3 regions of the Serratia plymuthica genome follow, and region 1 is predicted to be linked to each of the others. Evidence: predicted binding sites of a transcription regulator. Region 1 holds the regulator's gene; each other region holds the start of a gene.

Region 1 (10,559 bases):
TGCCGTGCCATCAGCGCTGCGGTAAGGCCGTTAAGCGTCTCCTGATGCTGCCCGGCCTGCGCGGTCAGTTGGCTGCGTTGAACGTTTAACTGCTCCAGATCCGTTTTCTGCTGATGGCACTGGCGGGCGGCGTTGTCGCACGCCTGCTGCAATTCCGTCTGCGTTTTTTGCAACTGGGCAATCTGGTGGTCGAGCGGGACGACCTGCTCGTCGATCAGCCGCTGCTGAGTCTGCTGGCGTTCGGCCTGCGCCTGCTGCTCGGCGCGCGCTTTTTCCACCGCCTGCTGCAATGGCGCCATCTGCGCAAGCTGATGCTCCTGCTGCTGCGCCATTTGGGCGATCTGCTGTTGCAGCGCCTGCTGCTCGCTGCGGCAGCGGTGACGATCGTTATGCAGCGGCCGCAATTTCTCCGCCGGTTCGCTGCGCGCCAACTGCTGCAACTGCGGTTCGGCCGCCGCCAGCTCCTGTTGCACGACGGCCAACTGGCGTTGGTATTCCTGCTGCCGGTGCTGCGTTTGCTGCCACTGTTGCAGCCAGTTCAGTGCCTGTTGCTGTTGCCGGGCCTGCTCGCTGAGGGCGGTTTCCTGCGCGCTCAGCTCAACCAACTGGTTCTCCAGTTGCTGACGCTGTTCGTCATTCAGCAGTTCAATGCCGCTGGCGCGTTGATGCAAGGCGTCCAGATCGGCTTTAGCCTGTTTGTGCTGCTCGAAAACCCGTTCGGAAAGCTGGCCGTAAATCTCGGTGCCGGTCAGCTCTTCCAGCAGTTCGGCCCGGTCATTGGCATCGGCATTGAGGAAGGCGGCGAATTGCCCCTGAGACAGCATCATCGATTTGGTGAAGCGGCCGAAATCCAGCCCGGTGATTGCGGCGGTCAAATCCAGCTTGTCGCGGACTTTATCCGCCAGGATTTTACCGTCTTCACGCAGTGCCAGTTCCACCTTTGGCGCTTGCAGGTTGCCGTCCGGCGCGTTTTTGGCGCGGCGCTGGCTCCAGAAGGCGCGGTAGCCGACGCCCTTGACCTCAAATTCGACCTCCGCCAGCGATTCGGCGGTGTGGCGCGTCATCAGCTCATTTTGGCTGGGCGTCACGTTAAGGCGCGGTGTCTGGTGGTACAGCGCCAGACAGATGGCATCCAGCAGGGTGGTTTTGCCCGCGCCGGTTGGCCCGGTGATGGCGAACAGCCCATTGCTGGCAAAAGGCTCAGCGGTGAAATCGATCTTCCACTCGCCCTGCAATGAATTGAGGTTTTTCAGCCGCAGGCTCAGGATTTTCATTGGGTCGGCTCCTCGTCGTTGTGCCGTACGGCCTCGACCACCTGATGGAACATTTGGCGCATCCGCTGTTGGCGGGGCTCTGTGATTTCCGTCTCTTGCGCCAGCCGCCGCTCGAAGACCTCATCGACGCTCAGTTCATTGAGCGTTTCCTTGTCCTGCTGTTCAATGGCCTGGCGGCGCTGCTCTTTACTGCGGCGCAGCAATACCACCTCCACCGGCAGTTGATCCGCCAGCAGCTGGATACGGCGTTGAATGTCGCTGAGATAGTCTTGCGTGGCCACTTCGATATCCAGCCACACCGGCAGTTCCCCCCGATAATCGGCGAACTGCCGCAATTGTTGTTCGATCTGCGCCAAATCGCCCTTGATGAGTTGCATCGGTTGGAAACTGGGGATATCCAGTGCGGTGACCTGTTGCAGGGCGCCTTCGGCGAAATCCACCATAAACACGCTTTTGGGTTTGCCCAGCTCATCGAAACTGAGCGGGATAGGCGAACCGCTGTAGCGGATATGCTCGGATTTGGCGACGTTTTGCGCCCGGTGAATATGCCCCAACGCAATGTAATCGGCCGGCGGAAACGCCTGCGCCGGGAAGGCATCCAGCGTGCCGATGTAAATATCGCGCACCGAATCGGAGGTGGTAACCCCCACGGTGGTCAGGTGGCCGGTGGCAACGATAGGCAGCGCCAGACCGAGCGCGTCGCGACGCGCGCAGGCTGCCTGGTAAAGCTGCCGGTAGTGTTCCGCAATCGCCTCTTGCAGCGCCTGCTGTTTTTGCCCACCCGATTCGCCGGCGCGGCTGGTGAGCAGGTCACGCGGGCGCAGGAACGGGATGGCGCACAGCACCGCACCCGGTTGGCCGTCGCGTTGGTTCAGGACCAGGATTTGCTGTTCGATTTCAGTCTGCGCGTTGGCGATCACGGTCGTATTCAGGCAGGAAAGCAATTCACGCGATTCATTCAGGGTTGCCACGGAGTCGTGGTTACCGCCCAGCACCACCAGCTGGCAACCGGTGCGCTGCAGCTCGACCACAAAGCGGTTATACAGCTCGCGGGCATAGCTTGGCGGCGAGCCGGTGTCGAACAGATCCCCGGCGACGATCAGCGCATCCACTCGTTGCTGCTCTATTTGCTCGATCAGCCAGCGTAAAAAAGCCTGGTGCTCGGCGGCGCGGCTTTTGGTGAAAAAGTACTGGCCAAGATGCCAGTCAGAGGTGTGGATCAGGCGCATGACACTCCCGGGGCGATAAGCTGATGGCGGTGATTATAAAGGGGGCAGACTCTCCTGTCGTGACGCAATGATTATGACAACTGAATGATTTTTCTTTGAAGCTGGAAATAATCGCTATGCTTACTGGCTATAACAGGCTGTTTTTTTCATAAAAGTGTCACAAAACTGACGCATAATGGCGCCCGCAATCAACTGTGATCGCTAACACATTGGCAGGATTGACGATGGCAAGACGCATACTGGTGGTGGAAGACGAAGCGCCGATCCGTGAGATGGTGTGCTTTGTGTTGGAACAGAATGGTTACCAACCGTTGGAAGCCGAGGATTATGACAGCGCCGTGACGCGCCTGTCTGAGCCGTTCCCTGATTTGGTGTTGCTCGACTGGATGTTACCCGGCGGTTCCGGTATCCAGTTTATCAAACACATGAAGCGCGAGGCGCTGACCCGCGATATTCCGGTGATGATGCTGACGGCGCGCGGTGAAGAAGAAGACCGGGTGCGCGGTCTGGAAGTGGGTGCGGACGATTACATTACCAAGCCGTTCTCGCCGAAAGAGCTGGTGGCGCGCATCAAGGCGGTAATGCGCCGCATTTCACCGATGGCGGTGGAAGAAGTGATTGAAATGCAAGGGCTGAGCCTGGACCCTTCGTCACACCGCGTAATGGCTAATGAACAGGCGCTGGATATGGGGCCGACCGAGTTCAAACTGCTGCATTTCTTTATGACCCATCCGGAACGTGTTTATAGCCGCGAACAGTTGCTTAATCACGTTTGGGGCACTAACGTTTATGTGGAAGACCGCACCGTTGACGTGCATATCCGCCGGCTCCGTAAGGCGTTAGAGACCACTGGTCATGACAAAATGGTTCAAACCGTTCGGGGCACCGGCTACCGATTCTCAACGCGTTACTGATCGCGTCGCGCTGGAGAATATGCTGTGCTAGAACGCCTTTCCTGGAAGAGGCTGGCCCTGGAGCTGGCTCTTTTCTGTTTACCTGCCTTGTTGCTGGGGCTGATTTTCGGCTATCTGCCCTGGCTGCTGCTGGCCGCCGTGCTGGCGGCGCTGGTATGGAATTTCTACAACCAACTCAAACTTTCCCACTGGTTGTGGGTCGATCGCAGCATGACGCCGCCGCCCGGGCGCTGGAGCTGGGAACCGCTGTTTTACGGCCTGTACCAGATGCAGCAGCGCAACCGTCGTCGTCGTCGTGAACTGGCGTTGTTGATCAAACGCTTTCGCAGCGGCGCGGAATCGCTGCCCGATGCGGTGGTGATGACCACCGTTGAAGGCAATATCTTCTGGTGCAATGGGCTGGCGCAACATCTGCTGGGATTCCGTTGGCCGGAAGACAACGGCCAACACATCCTTAACCTGCTGCGTTACCCGGAGTTCAGCCACTATCTGCAACGGCAGGAGTTCACCCGGCCGCTGACGCTGCAACTCAATAACGAGCACTACGTCGAGTTCCGCGTGATGCCCTATTCGGAAGGGCAACTGTTGATGGTGGCGCGCGACGTCACCCAAATGCGCCAGCTGGAAGGCGCGCGCCGCAACTTCTTCGCCAACGTCAGCCATGAGCTGCGTACCCCGCTGACGGTATTGCAGGGCTACCTGGAGATGATGAGCGACGAGGAGCTGGACGGCTCGCTGCGCGGCAAGGCGTTGGGGACCATGCAGGAGCAGACCCGGCGCATGGACGGGCTGGTCAAACAGCTGCTGACGCTGTCGCGCATTGAGGCGGCACCTAACGTCGATATGAACGAGCGGGTCGATATTCCGCTGATGCTGCGGGTGTTGCAGCGTGAGGCGCAGTCGCTGAGTGGCGGCAACCACGAGATTAGCTTCCGGGTGAATGAGCAGCTCAAGGTGTTCGGCAACGATGACCAACTGCGCAGCGCTGTGTCGAATCTGGTGTATAACGCCGTCAATCATACGCCGAAGGGCACCAATATTGAGGTGAGCTGGCAACAGACGCCAAACGGCGCGCAGTTCCAGGTCAGCGACAACGGGCCGGGCATCGCCGCCGAACATATTCCGCGCCTGACCGAGCGTTTCTACCGCGTCGATAAAGCCCGTTCACGCCAGACCGGCGGCAGCGGGCTGGGGTTGGCGATCGTCAAGCATGCGCTCAGCCACCACGATGCGCGGCTGGAGATCCTCAGCGAGCAGGGGATCGGCACCCGTTTCATCTTTACCTTGCCTAACCGGTTGATTGTTCCTGCAGCTTTATCAGAGAATGCGGTGAAAAATTAACGCGCGAGAGGCTGGCATGATCCGAATTACCCGATGGTTGTTGCTGTGCCTGGCGCTGCTGGCGAGCCGCGGCGCACTGGCGCAGCCGGACGGGATGCTGTCCGGCAACCTGTCGAGCGTCGGCTCAGATACGCTGGCGAACCTGATGGCGCTGTGGGCGCAGGACTTCAGTCAGCACTACCCTAACGTCAATCTGCAGATCCAGGCCGCCGGTTCTTCAACCGCACCTACCGCGTTGGCGGCGGGGGCGGCGCAGCTTGGGCCAATGAGCAGGCCGATGAAGGCGGCGGAAGTGTCGGCGTTCGAACATCGCTATGGCTATGCGCCGCTGGCCGTGCCGGTCGCGGTAGATGCGCTGGTGGTGCTGGTGCATCAGGACAATCCGTTGCGTGGCCTGAACCTGCAGCAGCTCGATCGCATTTTCTCCGCCACTAGGCGCTGCGGCGAAAGCCGGCCGCTGACGCGTTGGGGTGAACTGGGGCTGACCGGCAATTGGCAACAGCGCGATCTGCAGCGTTTCGGGCGAAATTCCGCCTCCGGCACCTACGGCTACTTCAAACTGCGCGCGCTGTGCGGCGGCGACTTTATGCCGCGGGTCAATGAGCTGCCCGGTTCGGCCTCGGTGGTGCAGGCGGTGGCCGGTTCGCTGAACAGCATTGGCTATGCCAGCATCGGCTTTCGCGCCAGCGGCGTGCGCCTGCTGCCGCTGGCTGAGTCGGGCGAAAACTATGTTTTCCCCAATGATACCAACGTGCGCAACGGCAGCTATCCGTTGTCGCGCTACCTGTACATTTACATCAACAAGGCTCCCGACCAACCGCTGGAGCCGCTGACCGCCGCCTTTCTCGATCGCGTCTTGTCCGATGACGGGCAAAAACGGGTCAGCCATGACGGTTACTTGCCGTTGCCACCCGACACGCTGCGTAAAACCCGCCTGGCGCTGGGCCTGAAATAACCTGCCTCCGGACGTTGCACGGCGTCCAACATGAATTTCTCTCAACGCCAATGAAAATTCTTCCATTGCCGCCCGGCAATCGGCATGACAGGATGCCTCTCAATAAGTGTTTAGACGTCTGGATGTCCATTATAACCTGACGTAATAGTTCACACTGTCAATCATTGAAGCAAAGAGGCCCGATCCTTTGCCTGTCACCGGGAGTTTAAATATGTGCGATTGCAACCATGCTTTTCACGCTGACGTTGTCGGCAGTCTGTTGCGCCCTGCGGCGCTGAAAACCGCTCGCCAGCAATTCCAGCAGGGTGAAATCGATGCCGCCCGGCTGCGGGCGGTTGAGGACGAGCAGATTCGTCTGGCGGTGGCAAAACAGAAAGACCTCGGTTTGGCGGTGGTGACGGACGGCGAATTCCGCCGCGCGTGGTGGCATTTCGACTTCCTGGAAGGGCTGGACGGCGTGGAAGGTTATGATGCGGAGCAGGGGATCCAGTTCAACGGCGTGCAAACCCGGGCGCGCAGCATCAAGGTGGTCGGCAAATTGGGTTTTAACCCCCAGCACCCGATGCTGGCGGATTTTCGTTTCCTGAAGGCGACGGCCGGCGATGCGGTGCCGAAAATGACCATTCCCAGCCCGAGCGTGCTGCACTTCCGCGGCGGGCGCAAGGCGATCGACAGCCAGGTTTACCCGGATCTGAAAGCCTATTTTGACGATTTGGCGCAGACCTACCGCGATGCGATCAAGGCGTTTTATGATGCCGGTTGCCGCTACCTGCAACTGGATGACACCGTCTGGGCTTATCTGTGCTCGGACGATCAACGGCGGCAGATCCGCGAGCGCGGCGAGGATCCGGATCGTCTGGCGAAGATTTATGCCGACGTGCTGAACACCGCGATCGCCGGCAAGCCGGACGATCTGACTATCGGTTTGCACGTGTGTCGCGGTAATTTCCGCTCTACCTGGATCTCCGAAGGTGGCTACGAGCCAGTGGCGGAAATCCTGTTCGGCCAGGTGAATATCGACGCTTTCTTCCTGGAGTACGATAACGAGCGCTCCGGTGGTTTCGAGCCGCTGCGCTTTATCAAACCCGGTAAACAGCAGGTGGTGCTGGGCTTGATCACCACCAAAAACGGCGAGCTGGAGGATCGGGAACAGGTGAAGCAGCGCCTCGAGGAGGCCGCGCAGTTTGTCGATCGCCGCCAACTGTGCCTCAGTACCCAGTGCGGATTTGCCTCGACCGAAGAGGGCAATAGCCTGAGCGAACAGCAGCAGTGGAATAAACTGCAAAGCGTGGTGAATATTGCCCGAGAGGTTTGGTAAGTCCCGAGAACCCGTTCAGACCGCGCGGAAACCGACCTTTTATTGGCGTTTTCGCGCGGTCTTACGCCAGATGTTTCACGGTTTGTGAATGCGTCGCTTAAAAATGATACAAATCATGTAGTGTATATTTATTGATAGCCAATATGATCGACTGGTGACAAAAGATTATCTGGTCGATAGCTCTGGTTTTTGTCGCACGCCTTGCCTTTCAACGCTATAAACGTTTAACTTAGCCCCCGTTGTCGGACTAAACCTCCATTTTACCCGTCATGCTTGAAGCTGCCTCTGTGTTGGCTGCGCTCACTTACCCGAACCACTTACCTCAGTAAGCCTATCGGATAAGCGCCTTTGCCGTCGCGTTACTCGGCAAAGCCTCGCCCCCTTGGGGCCAGCGCCAGCGCTGTTCGACAAAACCCGTGGTTTTGTTGTGATGCAACTCCAATTATCTTGGGTATATAACTTATAAAACTCTGCCCAACATCATGAGTGGTCTATTTCGAATAAGGACAAAACGCCGGACGTCATGCGTTTTTTGCTCTTATTGATCTCGCGATGAAAGGGTAAGCCGACAACCGGGTGGGGGCGTTAGGTCACCACGATATCGGGTACTTTTTTTCATTTGAACAGGCAACACGACATCTTATGAGTCATCGTTTAACGTCAAAAGATATTATGGCACTGGGTTTTATGACCTTTGCCTTATTTGTCGGCGCCGGGAACATCATTTTCCCGCCAATGGTCGGTTTACAGTCCGGTGAGCACGTCTGGACCGCTGCAATCGGCTTTCTGATCACCGCAGTCGGTTTGCCGGTGATAACCGTGATCGCTCTGGCGCGCGTTGGCGGCGGTATCGACGCCCTTAGCACGCCGATTGGCCGCAGCGCCGGTTTGCTGCTGGCGACGGTCTGTTATCTGGCGGTTGGCCCGCTGTTCGCCACCCCGCGTACCGCGACCGTGTCCTTTGAAGTGGGTATTGCGCCGCTGACCGGTGACGGCGCCATGCCGCTGTTTATCTACAGCCTGGTGTATTTCGCACTGGTCATCGGCATTTCACTGTATCCGGGCCGCCTGCTCGATACCGTGGGCCACGTGCTGGCTCCGCTGAAAATCGTTGCGCTCGGCGCACTCGGTATTGCCGCGCTGGTTTGGCCCGCGGGCACGCCTATTCCGGCGACCGACATTTATCAGCACGTTCCTTTCTCTTCCGGCTTCGTCAACGGCTATCTGACCATGGATACGCTGGGCGCGCTGGTGTTCGGCATCGTCATCGTCAACGCTGCGCGTTCCCGCGGCGTGAAAGATGCCGGCCTGCTGACGCGTTACACCATTTTGGCCGGCCTGATCGCCGGCGTGGGCCTGACGCTGGTTTATCTGAGCCTGTTCAAGCTGGGCTCCGGCAGCGGCGTGCTGGTGCCGGACGCGACCAACGGCGCGGTGATCCTGCACGCTTATGTGCAAAACACCTTCGGCGGGTTGGGCAGCTTCTTCCTGGCGGCGCTGATCTTCATCGCCTGTATGGTGACTGCGGTAGGCCTGACCTGTGCCTGCGCCGAGTTCTTCGCTCAGTACCTGCCGTTTTCTTATAAGACGCTGGTGTTTATTTTGGGCCTGTTCTCGATGGTGGTTTCCAACCTGGGCCTGAGCCATCTGATCCAGATCTCTATCCCGGTGCTGACCGCGATTTACCCGCCGTGTATCGTGCTGGTGGTATTGAGCTTCACCCTGCGTTGGTGGAACAGCGCGACGCGCATCGTGGCGCCGGTGATGCTGGTCAGCCTGTTGTTTGGTATCCTTGACGCGGTGAAAGCGTCCACCTTCCAGCACCTGTTGCCGGAGTGGACCAATCACCTGCCATTGGCTGCGCAGGGGCTGGCATGGTTGTCGCCTTCTCTGCTGATGCTGGTGTTGGTCGCGATTTATGACCGGGTGTGTACGCGTTCTGAAGTGACCGCGCACCAATAATTCCCCGGCTTAGTCTAGGGCCACGGACTTGTCCGTGGCTTTTTTACGTTTAAAAACACGGGTTATTTTCATGCAACAACAGTCACCCTCCGCCCCTGTGGCCAATAAGCTGAAGCGCGGTCTCAGCACGCGCCATATCCGCTTTATGGCTCTTGGCTCGGCCATCGGCACCGGTCTGTTCTACGGTTCGGCGGATGCCATTAAAATGGCCGGCCCGAGCGTTTTGCTGGCGTACCTGATTGGCGGTATCGTCGCCTTTATCATCATGCGCGCCTTGGGCGAGATGTCGGTCAACAACCCGCAGGCCAGCTCGTTCTCCCGCTACGCGCAGGACTACCTTGGCCCGATGGCCGGGTATATCACCGGCTGGACCTACTGTTTTGAAATCCTGATCGTCGCCATCGCCGACGTGACCGCGTTCGGCATTTATATGGGCGTCTGGTTCCCCGAGGTGCCGCACTGGATTTGGGTGCTGAGCGTGGTGCTGGTGATCGGCGCCATCAACCTGATGAGCGTGAAGGTGTTCGGTGAGCTGGAGTTCTGGTTCTCGTTCTTCAAGGTCGCCACCATCATCATCATGATCGCCGCCGGTATCGGCATCATCATTTGGGGGATTGGCAACGGCGGGCAACCGACCGGCATTCATAATCTGTGGTCCAACGGCGGCTTCTTCAGCAATGGCTTTATCGGCATGATCCTGTCGCTGCAACTCGTGATGTTCGCCTACGGCGGTATCGAGATCATCGGTATTACCGCCGGTGAGGCCAAGGACCCGAAAACGTCGATTCCCAAGGCCATCAACTCGGTGCCGTGGCGTATCCTGGTGTTCTACGTCGGTACGCTGTTCGTCATCATGTCGATTTATCCGTGGAACCAGGTGGGCACCAACGGCAGTCCCTTTGTGCTGACCTTCCAGCACATGGGCATTACCCTGGCCGCCGGCATCCTCAACTTTGTGGTGATCACCGCGTCGCTGTCGGCGATTAACAGCGATGTATTCGGCGTGGGCCGCATGCTGCACGGGATGGCCGAGCAGGGCCATGCGCCGAAGATGTTCAGCAAGGTGTCGAAGCGCGGCATTCCGTGGGTCACGGTGTTGGTGATGATGCTGGCGCTGCTGCTGGCGGTGTATCTCAACTACATCATGCCGGAAAACGTGTTCCTGGTGATTGCCTCGTTGGCGACCTTTGCCACCGTGTGGGTGTGGATCATGATCCTGTGCTCGCAGATTGCCTTCCGCCGCAGTCTGAGCAAAGAGCAGGTGAAAAAGCTGGCGTTCCCGCTGCGCGGCGGCGTGTTCACCTCTGTGGTCGCGATTATCTTCCTGGCGTTCATCATTGGCCTGATAGGCTACTTCCCGACGACCCGCGTTTCGTTGTACGCCGGCCTGGTGTGGGTTGTGCTGCTGCTGGCGGGTTACTACTTCAAGGTCAACCGCCAGAAGAAGCGGGCGGTTCTGGCGCCACAGCAGGATTGAAAATGAAAACACCGGCCAGCGCCGGTGTTTTTTTAAGCTTATGGTTCTGGTCTGTCAGGCAAAATCCAGTTTGCGTAGTTTCGATAGGT
Region 2 (10,559 bases), 490 kb from region 1:
AGTCGACCGCAACCTTTACCATCGAATACAACTGAGTATTGCGGGCATTAAAAAAGCCAATGGGGTTGCCCATTGGCTTTTTGTTGTTTAGCCGTCTCAGCGCAGGCCCATCCAATGAGTGCAGGCGCTGTCCACGCATTTCCCCGCATACCATAAATGTACGCCCGGCGACTCGTGCCGGTGCCCGTTCAGCGGCGCGATGGGTTGCGGGCGCATTTCCACCACGTCCCAGCGCGTAGTGCGGCGATACACCGCCGGCGTTTTGCCGAACTGTTTTTTAAACGCGCGTGAAAATGACGGTTGGGAATCAAAATGGAACTGCAGGGCGATGTCGAGAATAGGGCGTGGGGTCGAACGCAGCGCCTGCGCGGCCTGTGACAGGCGGCGCTCGCGGATATAGCTGCCCAGCGCATGGCCGGTGGTGCTGCGGAACATCCTTTGCAGGTGCCATTTAGAGTAGCCTGACTTCGCCGCCACGTTGTCCAACAGCAGCGGTTGATCCAGGTGAGTTTCAATCCAGTTCAGCAAATCGTGAATGATATTGACGCGATCCATTGTTTAAGTTCTCCCGCGGTACGGCATTCAGGTCACAGTAGGTAAGAGTAATTATCCAAGCCAGTTCTTTGATAATAGGCCGCTGAATCGGGTTACGCAAGTGTTAACTGGCGGGCTAAAGGTGGCTAAACGTGCTTTTACCGCCGCGGGGAAACAAAAAAGGCCGCGCGAGGCGGCCTTGATGGCAGGGGAAACAAACGTCGGATCAGTCAGTTTCCGGCTTCACTTCGATATAGTCCAACTGCAAGACGCTGCTGGTATAGCCGCGGATCTTGTTGGTCATTTCAATATCGCCGTTCAGCTTGTGACCATAGGATGGAATGATCTCTTTCAGCTTGCTCTGCCATTCCGGCGTCGCCACTTTATCTTTGAACACTTTTTCCATCAGGTGCAGCATGATTGGCGCAGCGGTAGAGGCGCCCGGCGATGCGCCGAGCAGGGCGGCGATGCTGCCGTCCTCGGAGCTGACCACTTCGGTGCCGAACTGCAACACGCCGCCTTTCTCATCATCTTTCTTGATGATCTGCACGCGTTGTCCGGCGGTCCACAGCTTCCAGTCGGCCTGTTTGGCTTCAGGGAAGTACTCTTTCAGCGCAGCGAAACGGTCATCGTCGTTCATCATCAACTGGCCAACCAGGTATTTCACCAGATCGAAGTTATCCAGCCCGACGTGGGTCATCGGCAACAGGTTAGAGGTGCTCAGAGAGTGCAGCAGATCGAACAGCGAACCGTTTTTCAGGAACTTGCTGGAGAAGGTGGCGAACGGCCCGAACAGTACGACGCGCTTGCCATCCAGCATGCGGGTGTCCAGATGCGGAACCGACATTGGCGGCGAACCTACGCTGGCCAGACCGTAAACCTTGGCCAGATGCTGATTCGCCACTTCCGGATTGCTGGTCACCAGGAACTGGCCGCCGACCGGGAAACCGCCGTAGCCGTCGGCTTCAGGAATGCCGGATTTCTGCAGCAGCGTCAAAGAGGCGCCGCCTGCCCCGATAAACACGAATTTGGCGTTAACGGTGGTTTCTTTACCGTCACGGTTCAGATCGGCCACGGTCACGCGCCAGGTGTTGTCGGCGTTGCGTTTGATATCGCGCACTTCATGGCTCAGGTTCAGCTTGAAGTTAGGATTTTTGGTCAGCGTATCCACCAGTTGATGGGTGATCACGCCAAAGTTGACGTCGGTACCCAACGGCATGCGGGTCGCGGCAATTTTCTGCGCCGGATCGCGGCCGTTCATCACCAGCGGCGCCCACTGTTTAATCTGGTTAGGGTCTTCGGAGTATTCCATCCCGCGGAACAGGGTGCTGTGCTGCAGCGCCGCATAGCGTTTGCGCAGGAAATTGACGTTATCGTCACCCCAGACAAAGCTCATGTGCGGTACGCTGTTAATAAAGGATTTTGGATCTTTCAGGACGTTATTTTTTACCTGATAAGACCAGAACTGACGAGAAATTTCAAAAGACTCGTTAACCACCACGGCTTTGCTGATATCAATGGTGCCGTCTTCTTTCTCCGGGGTGTAGTTCATTTCGGCGAAAGCGGAGTGGCCGGTACCGGCATTATTCCAGCCGTTGGAACTTTCTTCCGCAACGCCGTTCATGCGTTCATACATGTCGATGGACCAGTTCGGCTCCAACTCATGCAGATAAGTCCCCAGGGTGGCGCTCATGATGCCGCCGCCAATCAGTACCACATCGACGGTCTTATTCTCTTCTGCCGCAGCCTGTTGCGTGACGCCGAACAGATTCAGACAGAAGATCAGGACGAGTAATTTTCTCATTAAATCAAATCTCTTATGTGTAAATTCTACTCATTGCAGGTGAAAGAATTTATCGGGAGTTACCCTGGAAATAAGCCAAAACAGACCGCCAGACATGAGCCGAATTGCAGTGATAATGTCTTTTTGTTAATAGTTTTCTTTAACGAAAAGTGGATTATTACAGGCTGCCTGGAGGCGGATTGTTCAACTCAGGTTACTGAGGGGATATTATTGTTTGCAAGAATGTTAAAAACTACTTTTGTAACTAAAAAAAGAGAAATATGGGCAGGAATAATTCATTTATTATTGCGGGTTAAATATAACCGTTAAATTAGCAGGGTTTAATTGCCGTTGATTTAAACGATATTTCATTATCACACAATATTTAGCGATGAATTGCAAAGGGTAGCCGGTAACAAAAAGAAAATGGCCGCCGTTTTGGCGGCCGGCATCCGATTAGCGCGGCTGCCAAATACCGCGGGTTGCGGTGTCGGCGGCATAGGCGCCGAAATCACGCGCCGGGCGCCCAAGGCTGCGTTGAACGTCGTCGGTCAGTGACGCGTTGCGCCCATCCAGTACCGTACTGAATAAATACTCCAGCAGGTTGACCATCTCCTCCGGCAACTGCGCTTCGCGCAGATAACCGACATAATCGGCTATCGGCACCTGCCGATAGAGAATCTCGCGTCCGCTGGCGGCGGCAATTTCGCTAATGGCTTGTTCAAACGTCATCAGTCGCGGGCCGGTTAGCTCATATACTCTCTTGCTGTGGCCGGGTTGGGTGAGAGCGGCGACTGCGGCGTCGGCGATATCATCGGCATCAATAAAGGGTTCTGGAATTTCGCCCGGCGGCAAATAAACCGTGCCGTTCAGCAGCTCATCGAGAATAAAGCTTTCGCTGAAATTTTGCATAAACCAGCTGGCGCGCAATATCGTCCAGTCCGCGCCGCTACGCGCTACCACTTCCTCTGCCTGGCGTGCTTCGTCTTCTCCGCGCCCGCTGAGCAATACGATCTTTTGCACGCCACCCGTGGCCGCCTGTCGGCAAAAACGTTCAATGGTGTCGATGGCGCCCGGCACCGCCAGGTCGGGCTGGAAACTGAGATACACCTTTTTCACATCCTGTAAGGCCGGTTGCCAGCTGCCGCTGTCTTCCCAGTCAAAAGGAATGGCGGCGCCACGATGGCCGGGGCGTACGGCCACGCCTTGCTGTTGCAAACGTGCCGCTACACGGCTGCCGGTTTTACCGGTAGCCCCTAAAACCAGTATCGGTGAGGTCTTATCGCTGTTGTCCATCGTTCGTCTCCAAATGTGAGTAATGCTCATGTTTTGTAAATATGATAAACCCTCGTATTATTGTCAAGGTAGTTTTTGGTTCAAAGGACGATGCTGATGAATGACAAGCAAAAAAATCCGCCCGCGTTGCGGCGTAAACCCAGCCAGACGCGGAGCCGCGAGAAGGTGGCGCTGATCCTGGATTGCGCCACCGCGCTGATAGCCCAGCAGGGCAGCGATGCGATGCGCATGAGCGAAGTGGCGCAAAATGCCGGTATTTCCATTGGGGCGCTGTATCAGTACTTTCCGGACAAGACCGCTATCGTGCGCGTGCTGGCACAGCGTTATAACCAGGAAGCGCGCGAATGCATTGAGCAGTGTTTAACTCAGGTACAAGACTTTCCTCGACTGATCGAGGCTTTTGGCTGCCTGATTGACGAATATTATGCCCTGTTTATGGCCGAACCCGTCATGCGGGATATCTGGGCGGCGACGCAGGCCAACAAAACGCTGCGCGAAGAAGAGGTGGCGGAAAGCAGGTTGAACGGTGCATTGCTGGCGGCGGCGATACGGCGCTTGCGGCCGCAGGCGGATCCCGTTGCGGTTGAAAATGCCGCTTTTCTGCTGATGCACCTGGGGGAAGCGACGATGCGCCTGGCGGTCAGTACCGGCCCCGACGAGGGCCGCGAACTGGTGGAGAGCTATAAGCAAATGGCGGCGAAGGTGCTGGCAGATGCCTAGAACGCGCTACGGCAGCCTGCGCTGCCACTCTTCGTTCAATAAGGCGTAAATAAACTCGTCGCCCCATTCGCCGTTGAAACGGTCGTTTTGCCGCAGGTGCGCCTCTTTGCGCAGGCCCAGCCGCTCGACCACGCCGATCGAGCCCTGATTGGCGGCATCGAGCCGGGCAAAGATGCGGTGGCAACCTACTTCGCCGAACCCGCGATCGAGCACCGCACGCACCGCCTCTGCGGCATAGCCTTTACCGGCGTAGGCCGGGTTGAAGATATAACCGATCTCTCCTTGCAATGCCGCGCGGTTGGCCAGTTTCAGCAGTACTTCGCCGATCAGTTCCCCGCTGTCTCGCAAGGTGACCGCACAATAAAAAATATCGCCATCCTCACTGAAGCGCGAAGCCACCGCCTGGGCAAGCAGCGCTTCCAGCTGAGCGTCGCTCGGCGTGGGGGCGTACAGATAGCGATAAACCTCCGGCAGGCGGTGATAAGCCGCGTAGGCGCCGAGATCGGCAAGGGTAAAGCGGCGTAGCCGCAGGCGTTCGGTGGTCAATGGCAGGCTAATCAACTTCAAGGGTTCATCCTTTCATCTGGGCGCGTTGGCGCGAAGTGAAGACGCAAGGGGGAATATAGCCGTTAATCGATCATTTTTAACCTGTTAGAGCCGCTTCTCCCCCTGATATTCAGGAGGAGAAGGGACAGCGCGAGCTACCTGGCAACCAACTTACTTAATCGCCATGGCGTCACGCATGGTGTAGAACAGGTCGGTCTGATCGGTCAGGCCCACGATGTTGGCGGCATGCGGACCGTAGGCGGCAACGCGCAACTGGGTGCCGGTGTGTCCCTGAGAGCCTTCTTCCGAATTGCCATAGCTGATGGTCATTGGCGCACCATCTTTGGTGGTCAGCGTTTGCGTCAGGCCTGGGGCTTTGGCATCGACGGCAATAATCTGGCTGGAGTGGGCGTGGTCGGCGGTGACGATCACCAGGGTGTTGCCGTCGGCGCGGGCGAAGGCCAGCGCTTTCTGTACCGCTTCATCCAGATCGACCGTCTCGCCGAACTGGCCGCACGGGTTGGCCTCATGGTCCTGCTTGTCGATCGATGCGCCTTCCACCTGCAAGAAGAAACCGTTCTGCTGGTTTTTCAGCAGGTCTATCGCTTTTTCGGTCATTGCCGCCAGCGTCGGAATGTCGGCCGTACGTGCCGGGTTGTTCTCGCAGGTGACCGCCGGTTGGTCGATATTACCGTGATGCGAGGCTTTCGGGCCCTGCCAGCGCACCGGCATATTGCCGGCGGCAAACAGCCCGAGCAGCGGTTTTTGCTGATTGGCTACGCTGATGGCATTCAGGCCGTCGAGGTTTTCCACCCACTGATAACCCAGTGCGGTTGCCTGGTCTTTCAATGATTTTCCCTGCCATTCGCCGCTTTTCGCCAGCTGATTAAAGGATTTCGCTCCACCGCCCAGCGAGACGTCGGCGCGGGTTTTGAGCAATTGCTCGGTGATCGAGCCACGGCCGCCATTCTCCAGCGCGTTGGTGGCGCATTTTTCGCTGGTTTCTTCCGGGCCGTAACATTTGCGAGAGGTGACATGCGAAACCTGAGCGGCCGGCGTGGCGTCCTGCAGCTCGGCGGTGGAGACGTTGCCGGTGGCTTTACCCGCCGCCTTGGCGATTTCCAGCAGCGTCGGCTGGTCCTTGCCGTTGACGTCAACGCCCAGCGCGCCGTTATAGGTTTTTACGCCGGTTGACCATGCGGTCGCCGAGGCGGCGGAATCCGTCACGTAATCCGGTTTGTGGGTTTTCTTGTCCAGCGAGTAATGGGTGTATTGGCCGGTCAGCGGCAGGGCGTCAATGCCTTTGAAATAGCCGCCCGCGCCTTCTGCGTAGTTGCGCGCCGAGGTGATTTCGGAATCGCCCATGCCGTCGCCGATCAGCAAAATCACGTTTTTGACCGTTTTGTCAGACAGCGAGGCTTTCAGCGCGGCGGTTTGATCGCCGCTCAGACGGCGTGCGCCGCCCGGCTCCGCGATGTTACCGCGCGCCGCGCGCTCGGAAAAACCGACGGTATTGGCCGGTGTTTCATCGGCGAAGGCGGTGGAACAAAGCAGGGCGGATAACACGGCGCCGGCGATCAAAGAAACGGGCTGCAGCATGGGAAAGCTCCTTGTCGTAATAATAAAACATAAATAGCATCATTTTGTTACGCAGGGAGAGTAGTGCAGAGGTGTGACATTTTTATGACGATAAGCGGGGGCGAAAATGGGATAGCCGGCGGCTATCCCAGGCAATAAATTATTCGTTACGCGCGGGAATATTCAGGCCGCGTTGTACTGCCGGGCGCGCCAAACCGCGCTCCAGCCACTGCCCCACCCGTGGGAAACTGTCGAATTCCACCAGTTCGCGCGCCTCGTAGAAACCGATCAGGTTGCGCACCCAGCCCAGCAGCGAAATGTCGGCGATGGTGTAGTCCTCGCCCATGATCCAGTCGCGGCCTTCGAGGCGGCTTTCCAGCACGCCGAGCAGGCGTTTGGATTCATTTTTATAACGCTCCAGCGGGCGTTTATCTTCGTATTCACGCCCGGCGAAGCGGTGGAAGAAGCCGAGCTGGCCGAACATCGGGCCGACCGCGGCCATCTGGAAAAATACCCACTGGATGGTTTCGTAGCTCTGCGCAGGATCCTGCGGCAGGAATTGACCGCTTTTCTCCGCCAGATACAGCAGAATGGCGCCGGATTCGAACAGCGGCAGCGGCTTGCCGCCTGGGCCATCGGGATCGATAATCGACGGGATTTTACCGTTCGGGTTCAGCGACAGAAATTCCGGCGTCCAGGTTTCATTCTTGCCGATATCGATCAGATGCGCTTCATACGGCAGGCCGATTTCCTCCAGCATGATGGAGACTTTTACGCCGTTAGGCGTTGGCAGCGAGTAAAGCTGCAGCCGTTCCGGGTGCTGTGCCGGCCACAATTTGGTGATGGGGAATTGGGTTTGATCGAGCATGAAGAGTCCTCGGGTTGACGGTTTGCCTATTGAGTATTGCACCAAAGCTAACGTGTTGCGGGGTTAAACCGTGAGGTCAAAATGTGCTTTCAGCGCATTCTTGCCGGCGGCGGTGAGCTGCAGCTCGCGGCTATCGAGCCGGCGCCTTATCCAGCCGCGCGCGATAAAAGCGTTCAGCACCGCTGCGCCAAGTGCGCCGCCAAGGTGAGCCTTGCGCTCGCTCCAGTCCAGGCAGCCGCAGGCGAAGCGCCGTCGTGAAGGCGCAGGCGTGCAGTCGACGCCCAACCGCGTCAGGGCCGTCCGCCCCGCGTCGCTCAGCCGGTAGTCTTCATCGCCCGCCAGCCAGGCCAACTGATGCAAACGGTCATGCAGTCTTACCGCCACTTCACCGGCCATATGATCGTAGCAGGTACGGGCGAATTGCAGCGAGGTGGGGGCCGTGCTTTTCACCGTCGGCCGTTCGACGCCGGCCAGTGCCATCAGCGTTTCCAGCGCATCGGCCACCGGCTGCCCCGCCAGGCGGAAATAGCGATAGCGCCCCTGTTTGACGCAGGCGATCAACCTCTGTTCCTGCAAGCGCGCCAAATGCCCGCTGGCGGTAGAGGCGGCGACGTCCACGGCGGCGCTGAGCTCGGTGGCGGTATAGGCGCGCCCGTCCATCAGCAGGCACAACATGCGCGCACGAGTGCGGTCGGCGATAGCGGCGGTCAGTGCCGCCAGGCGATCTTCAATATCGATGTCATTCATAATTCGAGATTAGGCGAAGTATGGCTGTAGGTCCAGCGTCAGGATAGGGGCAATCTTCCTGACAGGAGTTTCCTATGATTGCCGTTATTTTTGAACTGCAGGCCGCCGACGGGCAGCGCGAAACCTATCTTAAGCTGGCGGCAGAGCTAAAGCCGCTGTTGGCGGAGATTGACGGATTTATCTCCATCGAACGCTTTCAAAGCCTGGCCGATCCGCAGCGGTTACTGTCGCTGTCCTTCTGGCGGGATGAGGAGGCGGTAAAACAGTGGCGCAATCTCGAGCAGCACCGGGCTGCGCAGGCGCGTGGCCGCCATGATGTGCTGGCGCAGTATCGCCTGCGGGTAGCTGAGGTGGTGCGCGACTATGGTTTGGAGCAGCGCGATCAAGTGCCGCAGGACAGCTGCGGCTATCACGCAGATTGATGCAAAGCCGGTTTTGCCGTTGACAGCACTCCCGATTTTATTCTATTGATAGTGGATGAACAAAAACCGGCTTGTATTCGCGCAGATTATTATCACCATTCTCAGAGTGGTGGGATAGCGCGTCTCTTTCAAGCCAAAACCCGCCAGTAAGGCGGGGCAATCTCTCCTCCTGCTGGCCATCACCCAGGAGGACGTCATGGAAAATCACCCCCAGGCTGTTTTACATCTGATGTGCGGCAAAGCCGGCTCAGGCAAGTCAACGTTGGCAAACCGCTTGTCGCAGCAGCCACACACGCTGTTGATTGTTGAGGACAGCTGGCTGGCGACGCTGTATGAACAACAGATGGCCGGGTTGCAGGATTACGTCCGCTATTCGGCCCGGCTGCGGCAGGCGTTGAGTGAACACATCGTACAGCTGCTGCGTCATGGGCTGTCGGTGGTGCTCGATTTTCCGATGAACACGCCGGTAAGCCGTCTTTGGGCCAGACAATTGGCGGACGCCGCCGGTGTTGGCCATTGTCTGCATTTTCTGGACGTCAGCGATGTGCAATGCAAGAGCCGGATAAAACTGAGAAACGAGCAGGGCGATCATCCTTTCGTGCTAAGCGAAGACACCTTCGATCTGCTTACCCGCTACTTTGTTTCCCCTGCTGAGGAAGAGCGGCTGACCGTGGTCAGATACGCCGATCATGCCTGAGCCAGCCGTTTGAGCGATGTGGTTTCAAACGCGCTATCGACAGCGACCCGCTCTGCGGTGCAGAGCGGGTGTTATTCCCGCGTTAACGGAAAGCTATGCCAACGCGTTCCAACGCTGCGCAAGCCCCAGCAGATGAACCAGGCCCAGGCAGAGACAAATCAACGAACTTATGACGATGAATCCGTGACTGCGGCCGGTATTGCGCAACGCCAGGGGGCCGGCAACGCCGCGCAACAGATAGATAAACGTGATGAGGCACAACGCGGGGCGCAGCAACGGCAGCGGCGCAATAATGCCGGCACCGGCCAAAGCGTACAGTGCCCAGATAAACAGCACCAGGGCGATACCTGCGGTCACGATGGCCGGAAATTTCTTGCCGGCTTCGGAAGCGCGGATAAAGCGATCGCCGGCGCCGCACAGGCGATATCCGCGCGGCCCCGCCTTGATCACCCAAATATGCACCAGGGCCGCAGTGGCGCTCAGTCCTGCGCCCGTCAGTAATGCCAAATTATAAGGGGTATCCATACTTCTTTTCGCTCCAGGAATAGGACTATTGCGTCAGTTTTTGTGCCGCTCCTTGAACACCCTGGTGGCAATCAGGCTGATAGTCAGCATGCCGGTGACATACCAGGCCGGTGCCATAGGATTGCCGCTGACGTCCAGCAGCCAGGTGACGACCAGCTGCGCCGACCCGCCAAACAGCGTAACGCCGAAGGCATAAATCATCGAGGTGCCGGTAGCGCGTACCTGGCGCGGTAGCGCAGAGACGATCAGCATGGTGCTAGACAGCATATTGATCCCTAAAGCGCCGATCAGCAAGATGCGAAAGAGGATTGCCAGCCACAGATAGTGTGTGGCGCCCAGGAACCAGAATGTGGGATAAATCAGTATCAGGGAGGCAAAGATAGAGAAAAGCAGCGGCCTTTTGTAGTTTTGTACCCGATCGACATAACGGCCGGCGAAATAAACGGCGACGATTTGCACCACGGAGGCAATGCAACTGAAGAGATAGGCGGTCGGCGCGGCAATATGATAGGTCTGCATCATATAGGTCGGCATATACAGCAGCACAATATAAACCATCACGGTGCCGGACATGATGATCAGCATCCCCAGCAGCAGGTCCTTAAAGTGATTGCGCAGCACATCCCAGACCGGGTTGACCGGCGGACGTTCTTGATCCATAACCTCGCCGTTATAGGTTTCTTCCAGGTGTCTACGGATATACACGCCGACGGGAATAATCAGCAGGCCGATGATGAAAGGCACGCGCCAGCCCCAGGAATAGAGGGCTTCTTCCGGCAGAAAATAGGTCAACAGCAGCCCGAAAGAGGCGCCGAGCAAAGCGCTGATACCCTGGCTGATCGC
Region 3 (10,559 bases), 2.5 Mb from region 1:
CGGCCGATCAGGTGGTGGAGATGGATACCGTGATCGTCAAAACCCTGTACCGCTATGGCCACAGCAATCCGGTGCCGTTCAACATCAAACTGACCGACTGCAAAACGGCGGTGTTCAAATCCGTCAATGTCACCTTCAGCGGCACCGAAGACCACGAACTGCCGGGCAAACTGGCGATCAATAACGGCACCAACGGCGCCGCCATCGCGCTGTTCGACAGCAAGGGCGCCGATATTGAGTTGAATCAGGCCACCAGCGCAGTGGCATTGCAGGACGGCGCCACTGTGTTGAATTTCACCGCCTATGTGCAGGGCCACCCCAGCGCGATACAGAATAAAACCATTACCGAGGGTGAATTCAGCTCGGTAGCCAATTTTGTGCTGGCTTACCAATAAGGCCGGGCGTTTCAGGAAGCAGTGATGATATCCAACGACAAAACGGCCGGGTTATTCAGGCTGGCGGCGTGCCATTACCTTGATTTTCTGGGGGGGTCGTCGGGCTCGCCGACGGTTCCCGCACGATGCGCGTTTTAAGGAGTAACTATGCTTAATATTCGGTTCACCCTGCTGGGCAGCGATAATTTTTATCAACAGGGGTTACGGCAACTGCTGCAAGAGTATCTGCATGACCTGAATCACAGCCGCCGCGGGCATCTGCACGAATTGCGCAACCTGGAGCCGATCGAGATCGTGTTCCACACGCTGGAAGACCAATGCGGCTGCGCCAGTTGCTACCAAAGTCCGTACCAGACGCCGCGCCATCGGCAAATGATCGTGCTGATCCTGGACGATCGCGACACCCGTTATCTGCACGCCCATCCGGCGTTGTTCAGCATTAACCGACGCGACGATGCCGCTACCGTTCGCCACAAGCTCCACATGGCGCTGGAACGCTTTTGCCGGCACCCCTGGGTGGCGCTGCACGCCGGCGCCATCTGGAAATGCCGGCAGTGCCGCATCTCCGCCCTGAGCAGCTGCGAAAAGAAGGTGCTGAAGCTGATGAGCACCGGCATGTCCGCCTGCACCATCGCCGGGATGCTGCACCGCAGCCAGAAGACCATCAGCGCCCACAAGCGTTCGGCAATGCGTAAATTGAACGTGCGCAAAAATACCGAACTGAACAAAATGCTGCTCAATCAGATGGGGCTGAACTGAAACGGCGCAGGCTCAGGCCAGAGCGCGTTTCTTTGGCAGAAAGATCTCCGCCAGCATACAGCGCGCGCCGCCGCCGCCGAGATCTTCGATAATATCGAGTTCCCCCAGCGCCAGCCGGGCGTAACCGCCAATCAGCGCCTGCTGCGGCGGCGTAAAACTGGCCCAGGCGCGGGTCGACATGGCGTAAACCGGGCTGCCGTCTTGGGCGCGCAGCTCCAGCACGTTGCAGGCGAACGCCTCCATCTGAGCGTAGCTGACGTCAATCAGGGTTTTGCCGCTACCTTGCAGGCTGGCGATCAGCGCGCGCTTTTGCTCCGGGTTACGCAGGCTTTCCAGGCAGAGAATGGCGTAGCGCTCGCCGACGCTCATCATCACGTTGGTGTGATAAATCGGCCGATTATGGCGATCTACGGCGTCGAACCAGACGATTTTGTAGCCGGAATGGCGCTCAAATTCGCGCCCCACTTCTGGAGAGCTGCGTGACGACAGACAGGAATAAGCCAACCTGTTAGGGTGATCCAGGATCAATGAACCTGTGCCCTCCAGAAAACGCCCGGCCCGTTCGTGGGCGGAAAGATCAATACGTCGTTCAATCACGAAATCATTGGCGAGCTGCGCGATAATATCCTGACGGCGTTCCCGTCGTCGGTTTTCCGCTTCCATCGGGAAAGTGAACAGGCTGCCGTCGCCCAGCAGCGCAATCCAGTTATTGGGAAACAATGCGTCCGGCGTTTCCTGCCCGTCGATATCATCCATCACCCTCACGTCGACACCGGCCTGTTGCAGAGCAACAACGTAACCGTTAAAGGCGATCAATGCCCCGGCCTCGTGATGTTGATGGCGCTGCGTGGCCTTCTGAAAAAAATTGCTGTGCTGGGTCTGTTTATTCGCGGCAAAACCGGAAGGCCGGATCATCAAAACGGATTGGGTGGTTTGCATGATATTTCTCACAGGGATCGGGGGAATGACGCGCCCCTATTATGGAAAATCAATTTGGCGCCAGGCAGTGTGAAAAATGACTAAATTGCTCTATATTTTTACAAATCGCCACCGCCAGCCGACACCTTGCCACCATGAATGATACCGATCGCCAGATCCTCGCGCTGCTGCGCGAAAACGCCCGCAGCTCGGTGACCGAGATAGCCAACAAGGTTCGGGTTTCACGCGCTACGGTGCAAAAAAGAATCGAGGCGCTGGAAGCGCAAGGGATCATTACCGGCTACACCGTTCGCGTGAAGCCTGGCGTGGAACATAACCGCATTCGCGCCTGGATGTGCGTGGCGGTGGAAGGCACCAAGGCGCAAAGCGTGTTGCAACAGCTGCGCGGCGAACCGGCGGTGTTCACCCTGCACACCACCAACGGCAAGTGGGACATTCTGCTGGAGATCCGTACCGACAGCCTGGAGAGTTTCGATAAGATTCTGGGGCGTATCCGGCGCATCGCCGGCATTTCCAACACCGAAACCAGCATCCAGTTGTCGACGCACAAGGCATAACGCCGTCAGCGGGAGCGGAACATCGCCTCCAGCATTTCCATTATCAGCGCCGCGTATCGGCCGTCGGGATCGAGCTCGGGGTCGAATACCGACAGCGTCATGCCGCAGCACAACGGATTTTGCAGCAAGCGCGCCACGATATTTTCCAGCCAGAGGCGATCGATACCGGGGCTGCCGGGGGAATCCACCGCCGGCATAATGGTTTGGTCGAGCACGTCCACATCCAGATGCAGCCAAAAGCGCCATTCCGGCTCGGTGGCCAGCATCTGTTCGATTTGCCGCACAATTTCCGCTTTGCCCATCCGATTGGCGGCGAAGACGTCAATGCGCGCAATTGCCGTTTGATTGATATCCGGCCAGGCAAAATCCGCATCCCGGCACTCACGCTCGCCCAGCTGTAAAACCTGCCGCTCCGGCACCAGCGGCCCTGTTACGCCAGGCCATTCAGTCAGCAGCGGTTCCCCGCGCCCGGTCGCCAACGCCAAATCCATCCCCGCCGCCGCACCCAGCATCTGCTGCGGATCGTAGTTGCCGGGATGACGGAAATCGCTGTGCCCGTCGATGTGCACCAGCGAAAGCGGCCCCGCACGGCGCGAACCGGCCAGCGCCCCCAGCAGAATCGAACAGTCGCCGCCGACCACCAGCGGGAACTCGCCGCGCGCCTGCACCGCAGCAATCTCTGCGGCCAACGTGATCGTAAAGGCGCGAATCGCGTGGCCATTACGTATGCGGGTACCGGGCTGCGCCGCCGGCGAATAGGTCGGCTGCGGCAACTCAGTGACGCCCCCCGCCCCCAGCCTTTGCGCCAGGCCATGTGCCATCAGCGCCTGCGGCGCTCGCCATGTACCGGGAACATGGCCCGGCCGTAAAGGGCGCAGCCCCAGATTGGTAGGTGCAAGAATAATATGCATGGCGAATACCCCGGATAAACTCTCTAAAAGTCAGCTTAGTCTATCCGGCTGCGCCGGGCCCGAGTTTTGCCTACGGCTGCCGCGTAGCCTTGTACCCGGCGGTTCCCGAATGCGACAAAGCCACGCCCTCCCTCAAGACAAATCTCTGCCGCCGGCCACCTGCCGCCATTAAAAGTGACAAGTGGTCGGGAATTTTCCCTGTTATTCATAAATCATGCACTTTTCGTTTGGCTATCGTTTGGTTGCGTAACATTACATTGTTGTTTTCGACAAGAAATGTAAAAAAATATATGAAAAAAGCACTGTTTGGTTGGGAACCAACAACGCCAGAAGCCTACAGGGAGGCCTATTTTCTCTTTGGGGGAAGTGTATGTACTCACCCTGACGTGCTGGACTTCTTGAGTCAGCGGCTTGTTTTTCCTGAATTCTATCGTTACACGAAAAAAGGCTCGGTTATATCTGCGGCCTTTTCTCTAAAGGGTAATCTTTCGCTTAAGGTAAGTGGATATCCCTTTTCTTTTGACGACATCATCATTCCGATTAAAAAAGGCAGCGGCAAGATTGTTATGCCTTTTAAAACCAAACAGTTATCTTCTTATCATAAAGGGGATTTTTATAACTGCATTCATTGGGAAAAGTTAAAAAGAAAGACATGCCTGGTCAAAGATGATTTTTCCAAAAAAACGCATAAAAAAAGATTAGCGGAGTTTGATAAATTCATAAGTAGCGGTGGGGAATGCTTGTCAATTGACAATTTTTCCGATAGGGAGCTGTCTGATATTTATATCTCGCTTTTCAAAAAAAGATGGGGGGATACATTAGAGTGTTATTCTGAGGAAGCCCTGTTGGCGGTCTTTAGTAAATTACGCCACCTGCTATTTGGTTATGTATTGTTGATAAATGGCAAGCCTTGCGCTTACGACCTGGTATTTAAAGCAGAATGCAGGGAGTGGATTTTCTTTGATTGCCATAATGGTGGCGTTGACCAAACCTATGCGAGCCTCAGCACAGGGAGTGTTCTTATGTATATGAACATCAAGTTGGCAAAAGAATTATGCAATCAAAAAGGCGTAAAGATGATTTACTCCCTGGGAATGGACAATCCAAGGTGGAACTATAAAAAGCAGTGGTGTGAAATAGTCACTCTGGGCCGAACATTGGTGCCCTGAAATCGCTCGCTGACCGAAACCTTCTGATACCCCCGGGCCTCACAGCATCCTCCCGACCCCCTGCGCCTGCGGATCGCTTGTCACCGGCCCGATGAGTATGACTGCGGAAGTTGGTGTCGGCGACGACGCCACGGGGGCAGTAGATACTCCGCGCCATTCATTAACGGCATGATGCCAATACCTACCGGCTGCGGAGTAACAATCAGCCTTGCTGCCCCTGCGCCGCCAGCGCCTGAGCGCAAGCCCAGGCCGAGCTCCAGGCCCACTGGAAGTTATAACCGCCCAGCCACCCTGTCACATCCACCACTTCACCGATAAAGTACAAACCTGGCACCTTGGCAGCTTCCATGGTCTTGGAAGAGAGTTCTTTGGTATCTACACCGCCGAGTGTCACTTCCGCCGTGCGGTAGCCTTCGGTGCCATTGGGCTGTACACGCCAGTTTTGTAATGTTTCCACCAATGCAGCCTGCTGCGTCGGGTTTAACTGTTTCAGCGTGGCTTCCGGCAATTGCCCCAGCGTCTGCAGGCACTCCACCAGGCGTTTCGGCAAGTGCAGCGCAAGAGTATTCTTCAGGCTTTGATTAGGGTGAGCCTGGCGTTGTTCATTGAGGAAGCCCGCCAGATCAAGCGCAGGAAGTAAGTTAACGCTCACAAACTCACCGGGCTGCCAGTAGCTGGAAAGCTGCAATACCGCCGGGCCGGACAGGCCGCGATGGGTAAACAGAATGCTTTCGCGGAAGCTGACGCCGTTTTCGGCGGTGATCACCGCCGGCACAGAGACGCCGGACAGCGTTTGCAGGTGTTCCAGCAGCGGTTTATGCAGGGTAAAAGGCACCAGCGCGGCGCGAGTCGGCAACACCTTGAGGCCAAATTGCTCCGCCAGCTTATAGCCGAACGGCGACGCGCCCAACCCCGGCATGGAAAGCCCGCCGCTGGCCACCACAAGTGAGCGAGCACTCACTTTCTCACCGTTGAGCGCCAGTTCGAAACCGCCTTCGGTTTTTTCCACGCCCAGCACTTCACTGCGCAGGCGCGTCGTCACCTGGCCCAGTTCGCACTCTTTAACCAGCAGCTCGACCACCTGCTGCGCCGAGTCATCGCAAAACAGCTGCCCCAGCGTTTTCTCGTGGTAGGCGATGCCGTAGCGGTTAATCAGATCGATAAAATCCCACTGGGTATAGCGCGCCAGCGCCGATTTACAGAAATGCGGGTTGTTCGACAGGTAGGCGGCCGGTTCGGTGTACATATTAGTAAAGTTACAGCGTCCACCGCCGGACATCAGGATTTTGCGTCCCGGTTTTTTGCCGTTATCGAGCAGCAGCACCCGACAACCGAGTTGCCCCGCCTGCGCGGCGCAAAACATACCCGCTGCGCCCGCACCTATTACCACGACATCAAACTGTTCCACCTGCGCCTCTTTCTGAATATCCCTTCATACCTGAAGCTGCAACTGCCTTGCTGCAACGCCAATTATTTTGGGTGTAAAAAACCACAATCGCGACAAAAGGCCGCCATATTACGCCGTTTCGCTACCGGTAACCGACAACTTTACGGCGGCAGATTGTAAAGCCATGACGCCGTCAACGCCATAGTAAGAAAATATTACAGCACGCTTATCAGCATAAGGTTCTGATATTTCATATCTTTGTCATGCCAGCGCCATCGTTTCGTCATATCCAAATCAAAAAAACGTCATATTTTCCTTTTCCCCGGCCCCGGTTGTCACGGATAATGCGCGGCGTTCATGTCCACAAACTGGCGTAACGCTTATGCTGCATTTGTTCGCAGGCCTGGATTTCCATACCGGCCTGATGTTAATTCTCGCATTGTTGTTCGTGTTGTTTTATGAAGCCATCAACGGCTTTCATGATACGGCCAATGCGGTCGCTACAGTAATCTATACCCGTGCCATGCGCTCGCAACTTGCGGTCGTGATGGCGGGCTTGTTCAACTTTCTTGGCGTTATGCTCGGTGGTTTGAGTGTTGCTTACGCCATTGTTCACCTGTTGCCTACCGATCTGTTGTTGAACGTCAGTTCAGCGCACGGATTAGCCATGGTCTTCTCCATGCTGCTGGCGGCGATTATCTGGAACCTCGGCACCTGGTATTTCGGTCTGCCGGCCTCCAGTTCCCATACGCTGATTGGCGCAATTATCGGTGTTGGTTTAACCAATGCACTGATGACCCACACCTCGGTGGTGGATGCGCTTAACGTCCCGAAAATGATCGGTATTTTCCTGTCATTGCTCATCTCGCCGCTGGTCGGCATGATGGTCGCCGGGCTGATGGTGTTTGCCTTGCGCCGCTATTGGAGCGGCAACAAGAAACGCCAGCGTATCCACATGACCCCTGCGGAACGCGAAAAGGTCGACGGCAAACGCAAGCCGCCGTTCTGGACCCGTATCGCACTGATCCTGTCGGCTATCGGCGTCAGCTTCTCGCACGGCGCCAACGACGGCCAGAAAGGCATCGGCCTTATCATGCTGGTGCTGATCGGCGTTGCGCCGGCCGGTTTCGTGGTCAATATGAATGCAACCGGTTATGACATCACCCGTACGCGCGATGCCGTGACCCACTTGCAGCAATATTACCAGCAGCACGGCGATGCCCTGTCACACGTGGTGTCCCTGACGCCGCTGGTGCCAAGCCCGGAGGATGAGGTTTCGCCGAATAAGCCGACCGAGTTCCACTGTGACAGTTCCCGCGCCATGCCGGCGATTGAGCTGACGCAGGGCCTGCTGAACAATCTGCAAAGTTACGATCAACTGACGGTAGAACAGCGCAGCCATCTGCGTCGCCTGCTGATGTGCGTAACGGATACCGCAGACAAGGTCGCCAAACTGCCGGAAACCTCCGCCGCGGACCAGCGTTTCCTGAAGAACCTGCGTCAGGATCTGCTGCAAACCGTTGAGTATGCACCGCTGTGGATCATCGTTGCGGTTGCTCTGGCGCTGTCACTCGGCACCATGGTTGGCTGGAAGCGCGTTGCCACCACCATCGGCGAGAAAATCGGTAAGAAGGGCATGACCTACGCTCAGGGCGTGTCGGCTCAGATGACCGCGGCCTTGTCGATCGGCGTGGCCAGCTACACCGGTATGCCGGTTTCCACCACCCACGTACTCTCTTCGGCGGTAGCCGGGACGATGATCGTGGACGGCGGCGGCGTACAGAGCAAAACCGTGAAGAACATCCTGTTGGCCTGGTTACTGACCCTGCCGATTTCGATTCTGCTTTCCGGTTCACTGTACTGGCTGGCGCTTAAGGTTATCTAAGCAGCTTGTTCCATGAGAAAGGCGGCCCGTTGTGGCCGCCTTTTTTTTGCCCGTAGCTGAGGGAAACCGCCCGGTTTAATACCAGATCATCAGCGCCAGCAGGCTGACGACCACCAGCCCGCACAGGGCGGAAGTCAGCATAAACTGCCCGCGCACCCGCTCACAACGGCGAATAAACTCCGGATCGTGATGCTCGACGTAGCGCTGCGAGAAAATGTAGCGCACCAGCCGCAACTGCTTGCTCGGCTGACCGTGGGCCGTAAAGAAACCGCCGCCATCGACGTATTGGTACAACAGCGGATCGCAGCCGCGCAACACCACCAGCAGCGCACGCAGAGAAGAGTAATACCGCACCATGTTTACCACACACACCACACACAAAGCCCAAAACAGCGCGACGGTACTGATCATGATTGCCCCCTCAAGGCGTTGTTATCCGCGGCGCTCCGCCGGGTCCAACTGCCCTACCTCGATGCCCATTACTGCGGGAGCCTACCGCTCCGATCCCCTTTTACCGCTCGGGCCGCGCATAACCCACAGCCTCTGAAACAAACCGTCGCCAGGTAAAGTACCCGTAGCGCGGACCGACTCAGAGAAGAAAGGGTGAGGCCCATATTCATTATTGTAGGTGAATGAAACGCAAACTGGCCTGAGCAGTAGATAAAATTTACCGCAATCTGGCTATTTGTCACCCATCGATGGGTTATAAGCAATAACCGCCCCTGCCCGCCACTCCCGGTCTTTTCCACGGCCGGAAGGGCATTTGAGGCTATACTCTGTTTAAGAACGCTTATGTTTCAAACGATCAAACCGCCAATAACCCCAGTAATGATAGGATTTTCAGCCCGGCGGGTGTAAAACTGGCAAGGGTAGAGATGAAGAGATTTTCTGATGCGGCACACTGTGATCGCCCCAACATATCATTGTGTTATCTGAATGATAAAATGCAGGTAAACCTAAAGCGCCAGGCTGGTACGCTGAAATGCCTGCTAACCCTTTAATCGGCATTATATGGAAGGAGTATTCTCATGGCTTACAAACACATTCTGATTGCGGTAGACCTGTCCCCAGAGAGCAAAATTCTGGTGGAAAAAGCCGTATCTATGGCGCGGCCGTACAACGCCAAAGTTTCCCTGATCCACGTAGATGTTAACTATTCCGACCTGTATACCGGCCTGATCGACGTTAATCTCGGCGATATGCAAAAGCGTATCTCCGAGGAAACCCACCACGCGCTGACCGAGCTTTCGCAAAATGCCGGTTATCCGATCACCGAAACCCTGAGCGGCAGCGGCGATTTGGCGCAGGTGCTGGTCGATGCCATCAAGAAATACGATATGGACCTGGTGCTGTGCGGCCACCACCAGGATTTCTGGAGCAAGCTGATGTCCTCTGCGCGCCAGTTGATCAACACCGTTCATATCGACATGCTGATTGTGCCGCTGCGTGATGAAGAAGAAAAAGACGCAAATTAAGTAAGCCCCCACAAACATAGCTTGCCCACGCCCGCCGCCGCGGGCGTTTTTCGTTCTGCCGTCATCACTAATCGCTTGATAATCAACCGCCCTCCAGTGATATAGTCGCTAAAGACACAACATCATCCCCCACACTTTATCCATACCAATATTTATAAAAACAATGGGGGAACATTAATGCTAAAAGGAGCTATCCATGGAAAATGCCGTCTCGGTAGAATCGTTTTTGTCCTCGCTACAACGCCATAATCCTCACCAGCCCGAATATTTGCAGGCGGTAAGAGAAGTGTTCACTTCGCTGTGGCCGTTTATCGAACGCAACCCGCGCTATCGCGAACATGCGTTGCTGGAGCGGTTGGTGGAGCCGGAGCGTGCCATCCAGTTCCGCGTCAGTTGGGTGGACGATCGCGGCCAGGTGCAGGTTAACCGCGCCTGGCGCGTGCAGTTCAATTCCGCCATCGGGCCGTATAAAGGCGGCATGCGTTTTCATCCGTCGGTAAATTTATCGATTCTGAAATTCCTCGGCTTCGAGCAGACCTTCAAAAATGCGCTGACCACCTTACCCATGGGCGGCGGTAAAGGCGGATCGGATTTCGATCCAAAGGGCAAAAGCCAGGCGGAGATCATGCGGTTCTGCCAGTCGCTGATGACCGAACTGTACCGTCATCTTGGCCCGGATACCGATGTGCCCGCCGGGGATATCGGCGTTGGCGGCCGTGAAGTCGGCTTTATGACCGGCATGATGAAAAAACTGTCCAACAACACCGCCTGCGTGTTTACCGGCAAAGGGCTGTCGTTCGGCGGCAGCCTGATCCGGCCCGAAGCCACCGGCTATGGGCTGGTCTATTTCACCGACGCCATGCTGCAACGCCACGGGCTGGGCTTTGAGGGAATGCGGGTCGCCGTTTCCGGCTCGGGCAATGTGGCGCAGTACGCCATCGAGAAGGCGCTGGAGCTGGACGCGCGCGTGATCACCGCGTCTGACTCGGGCGGCACCGTGGTCGATGAGGCCGGTTTCACCACCGAGAAGCTGGCTCATCTGGCGGAAATCAAGAATCAGCGTTACGGCCGGGTGGAAGACT

The links. Region 1 encodes PhoB, which activates phosphate uptake and scavenging genes when phosphate is short. Its sites were predicted from a motif close to CTGTCATAAAACTGNCNNAT; they were not measured.
Positions count from the first base shown of each region.
Region 2: a site for PhoB is predicted at 6,550-6,569, ahead of phoA (alkaline phosphatase). Genes of this name have one in related genera too.
Region 3: a site for PhoB is predicted at 6,475-6,494, ahead of pitA (inorganic phosphate transporter PitA). Genes of this name have one in related genera too.

Region 1 is NZ_CP068771.1:810,813-821,371, forward strand. It holds gene sbcC (exonuclease subunit SbcC) at 1-1,274, opposite strand, end outside; gene sbcD (exonuclease subunit SbcD) at 1,271-2,503, opposite strand; gene phoB (phosphate response regulator transcription factor PhoB) at 2,728-3,417, shown strand; gene phoR (phosphate regulon sensor histidine kinase PhoR) at 3,442-4,758, shown strand; gene JK621_RS03845 (PstS family phosphate ABC transporter substrate-binding protein) at 4,775-5,713, shown strand; gene JK621_RS03850 (cobalamin-independent methionine synthase II family protein) at 5,925-7,031, shown strand; gene brnQ (branched-chain amino acid transport system II carrier protein) at 7,674-8,993, shown strand; gene proY (proline-specific permease ProY) at 9,064-10,470, shown strand; gene JK621_RS03865 (HigA family addiction module antitoxin) at 10,525-10,559, opposite strand, start outside.
Region 2 is NZ_CP068771.1:1,304,275-1,314,833, forward strand. It holds gene JK621_RS06245 (fimbrial protein) at 1-35, shown strand, start outside; gene JK621_RS06250 (helix-turn-helix domain-containing protein) at 97-555, opposite strand; gene mqo (malate dehydrogenase (quinone)) at 761-2,338, opposite strand; gene JK621_RS06260 (NAD(P)H-binding protein) at 2,774-3,613, opposite strand; gene JK621_RS06265 (TetR/AcrR family transcriptional regulator) at 3,710-4,333, shown strand; gene JK621_RS06270 (GNAT family N-acetyltransferase) at 4,340-4,900, opposite strand; gene phoA (alkaline phosphatase) at 5,051-6,478, opposite strand; gene JK621_RS06280 (glutathione S-transferase N-terminal domain-containing protein) at 6,618-7,325, opposite strand; gene JK621_RS06285 (ArsR/SmtB family transcription factor) at 7,389-8,072, opposite strand; gene JK621_RS06290 (antibiotic biosynthesis monooxygenase family protein) at 8,147-8,494, shown strand; gene JK621_RS06295 (AAA family ATPase) at 8,691-9,191, shown strand; gene JK621_RS06300 (hypothetical protein) at 9,285-9,716, opposite strand; gene JK621_RS06305 (MFS transporter) at 9,750-10,559, opposite strand, start outside.
Region 3 is NZ_CP068771.1:3,746,468-3,757,026, reverse strand. It holds gene JK621_RS17490 (fimbrial protein) at 1-395, shown strand, start outside; gene JK621_RS17485 (helix-turn-helix transcriptional regulator) at 543-1,154, shown strand; gene ctlX (citrulline utilization hydrolase CtlX) at 1,167-2,093, opposite strand; gene JK621_RS17475 (Lrp/AsnC family transcriptional regulator) at 2,228-2,650, shown strand; gene JK621_RS17470 (arginase family protein) at 2,656-3,561, opposite strand; gene JK621_RS17465 (transcriptional regulator) at 3,852-4,730, shown strand; gene JK621_RS17460 (NAD(P)/FAD-dependent oxidoreductase) at 4,933-6,138, opposite strand; gene pitA (inorganic phosphate transporter PitA) at 6,500-8,002, shown strand; gene uspB (universal stress protein UspB) at 8,078-8,413, opposite strand; gene uspA (universal stress protein UspA) at 9,031-9,477, shown strand; gene gdhA (NADP-specific glutamate dehydrogenase) at 9,674-10,559, shown strand, end outside.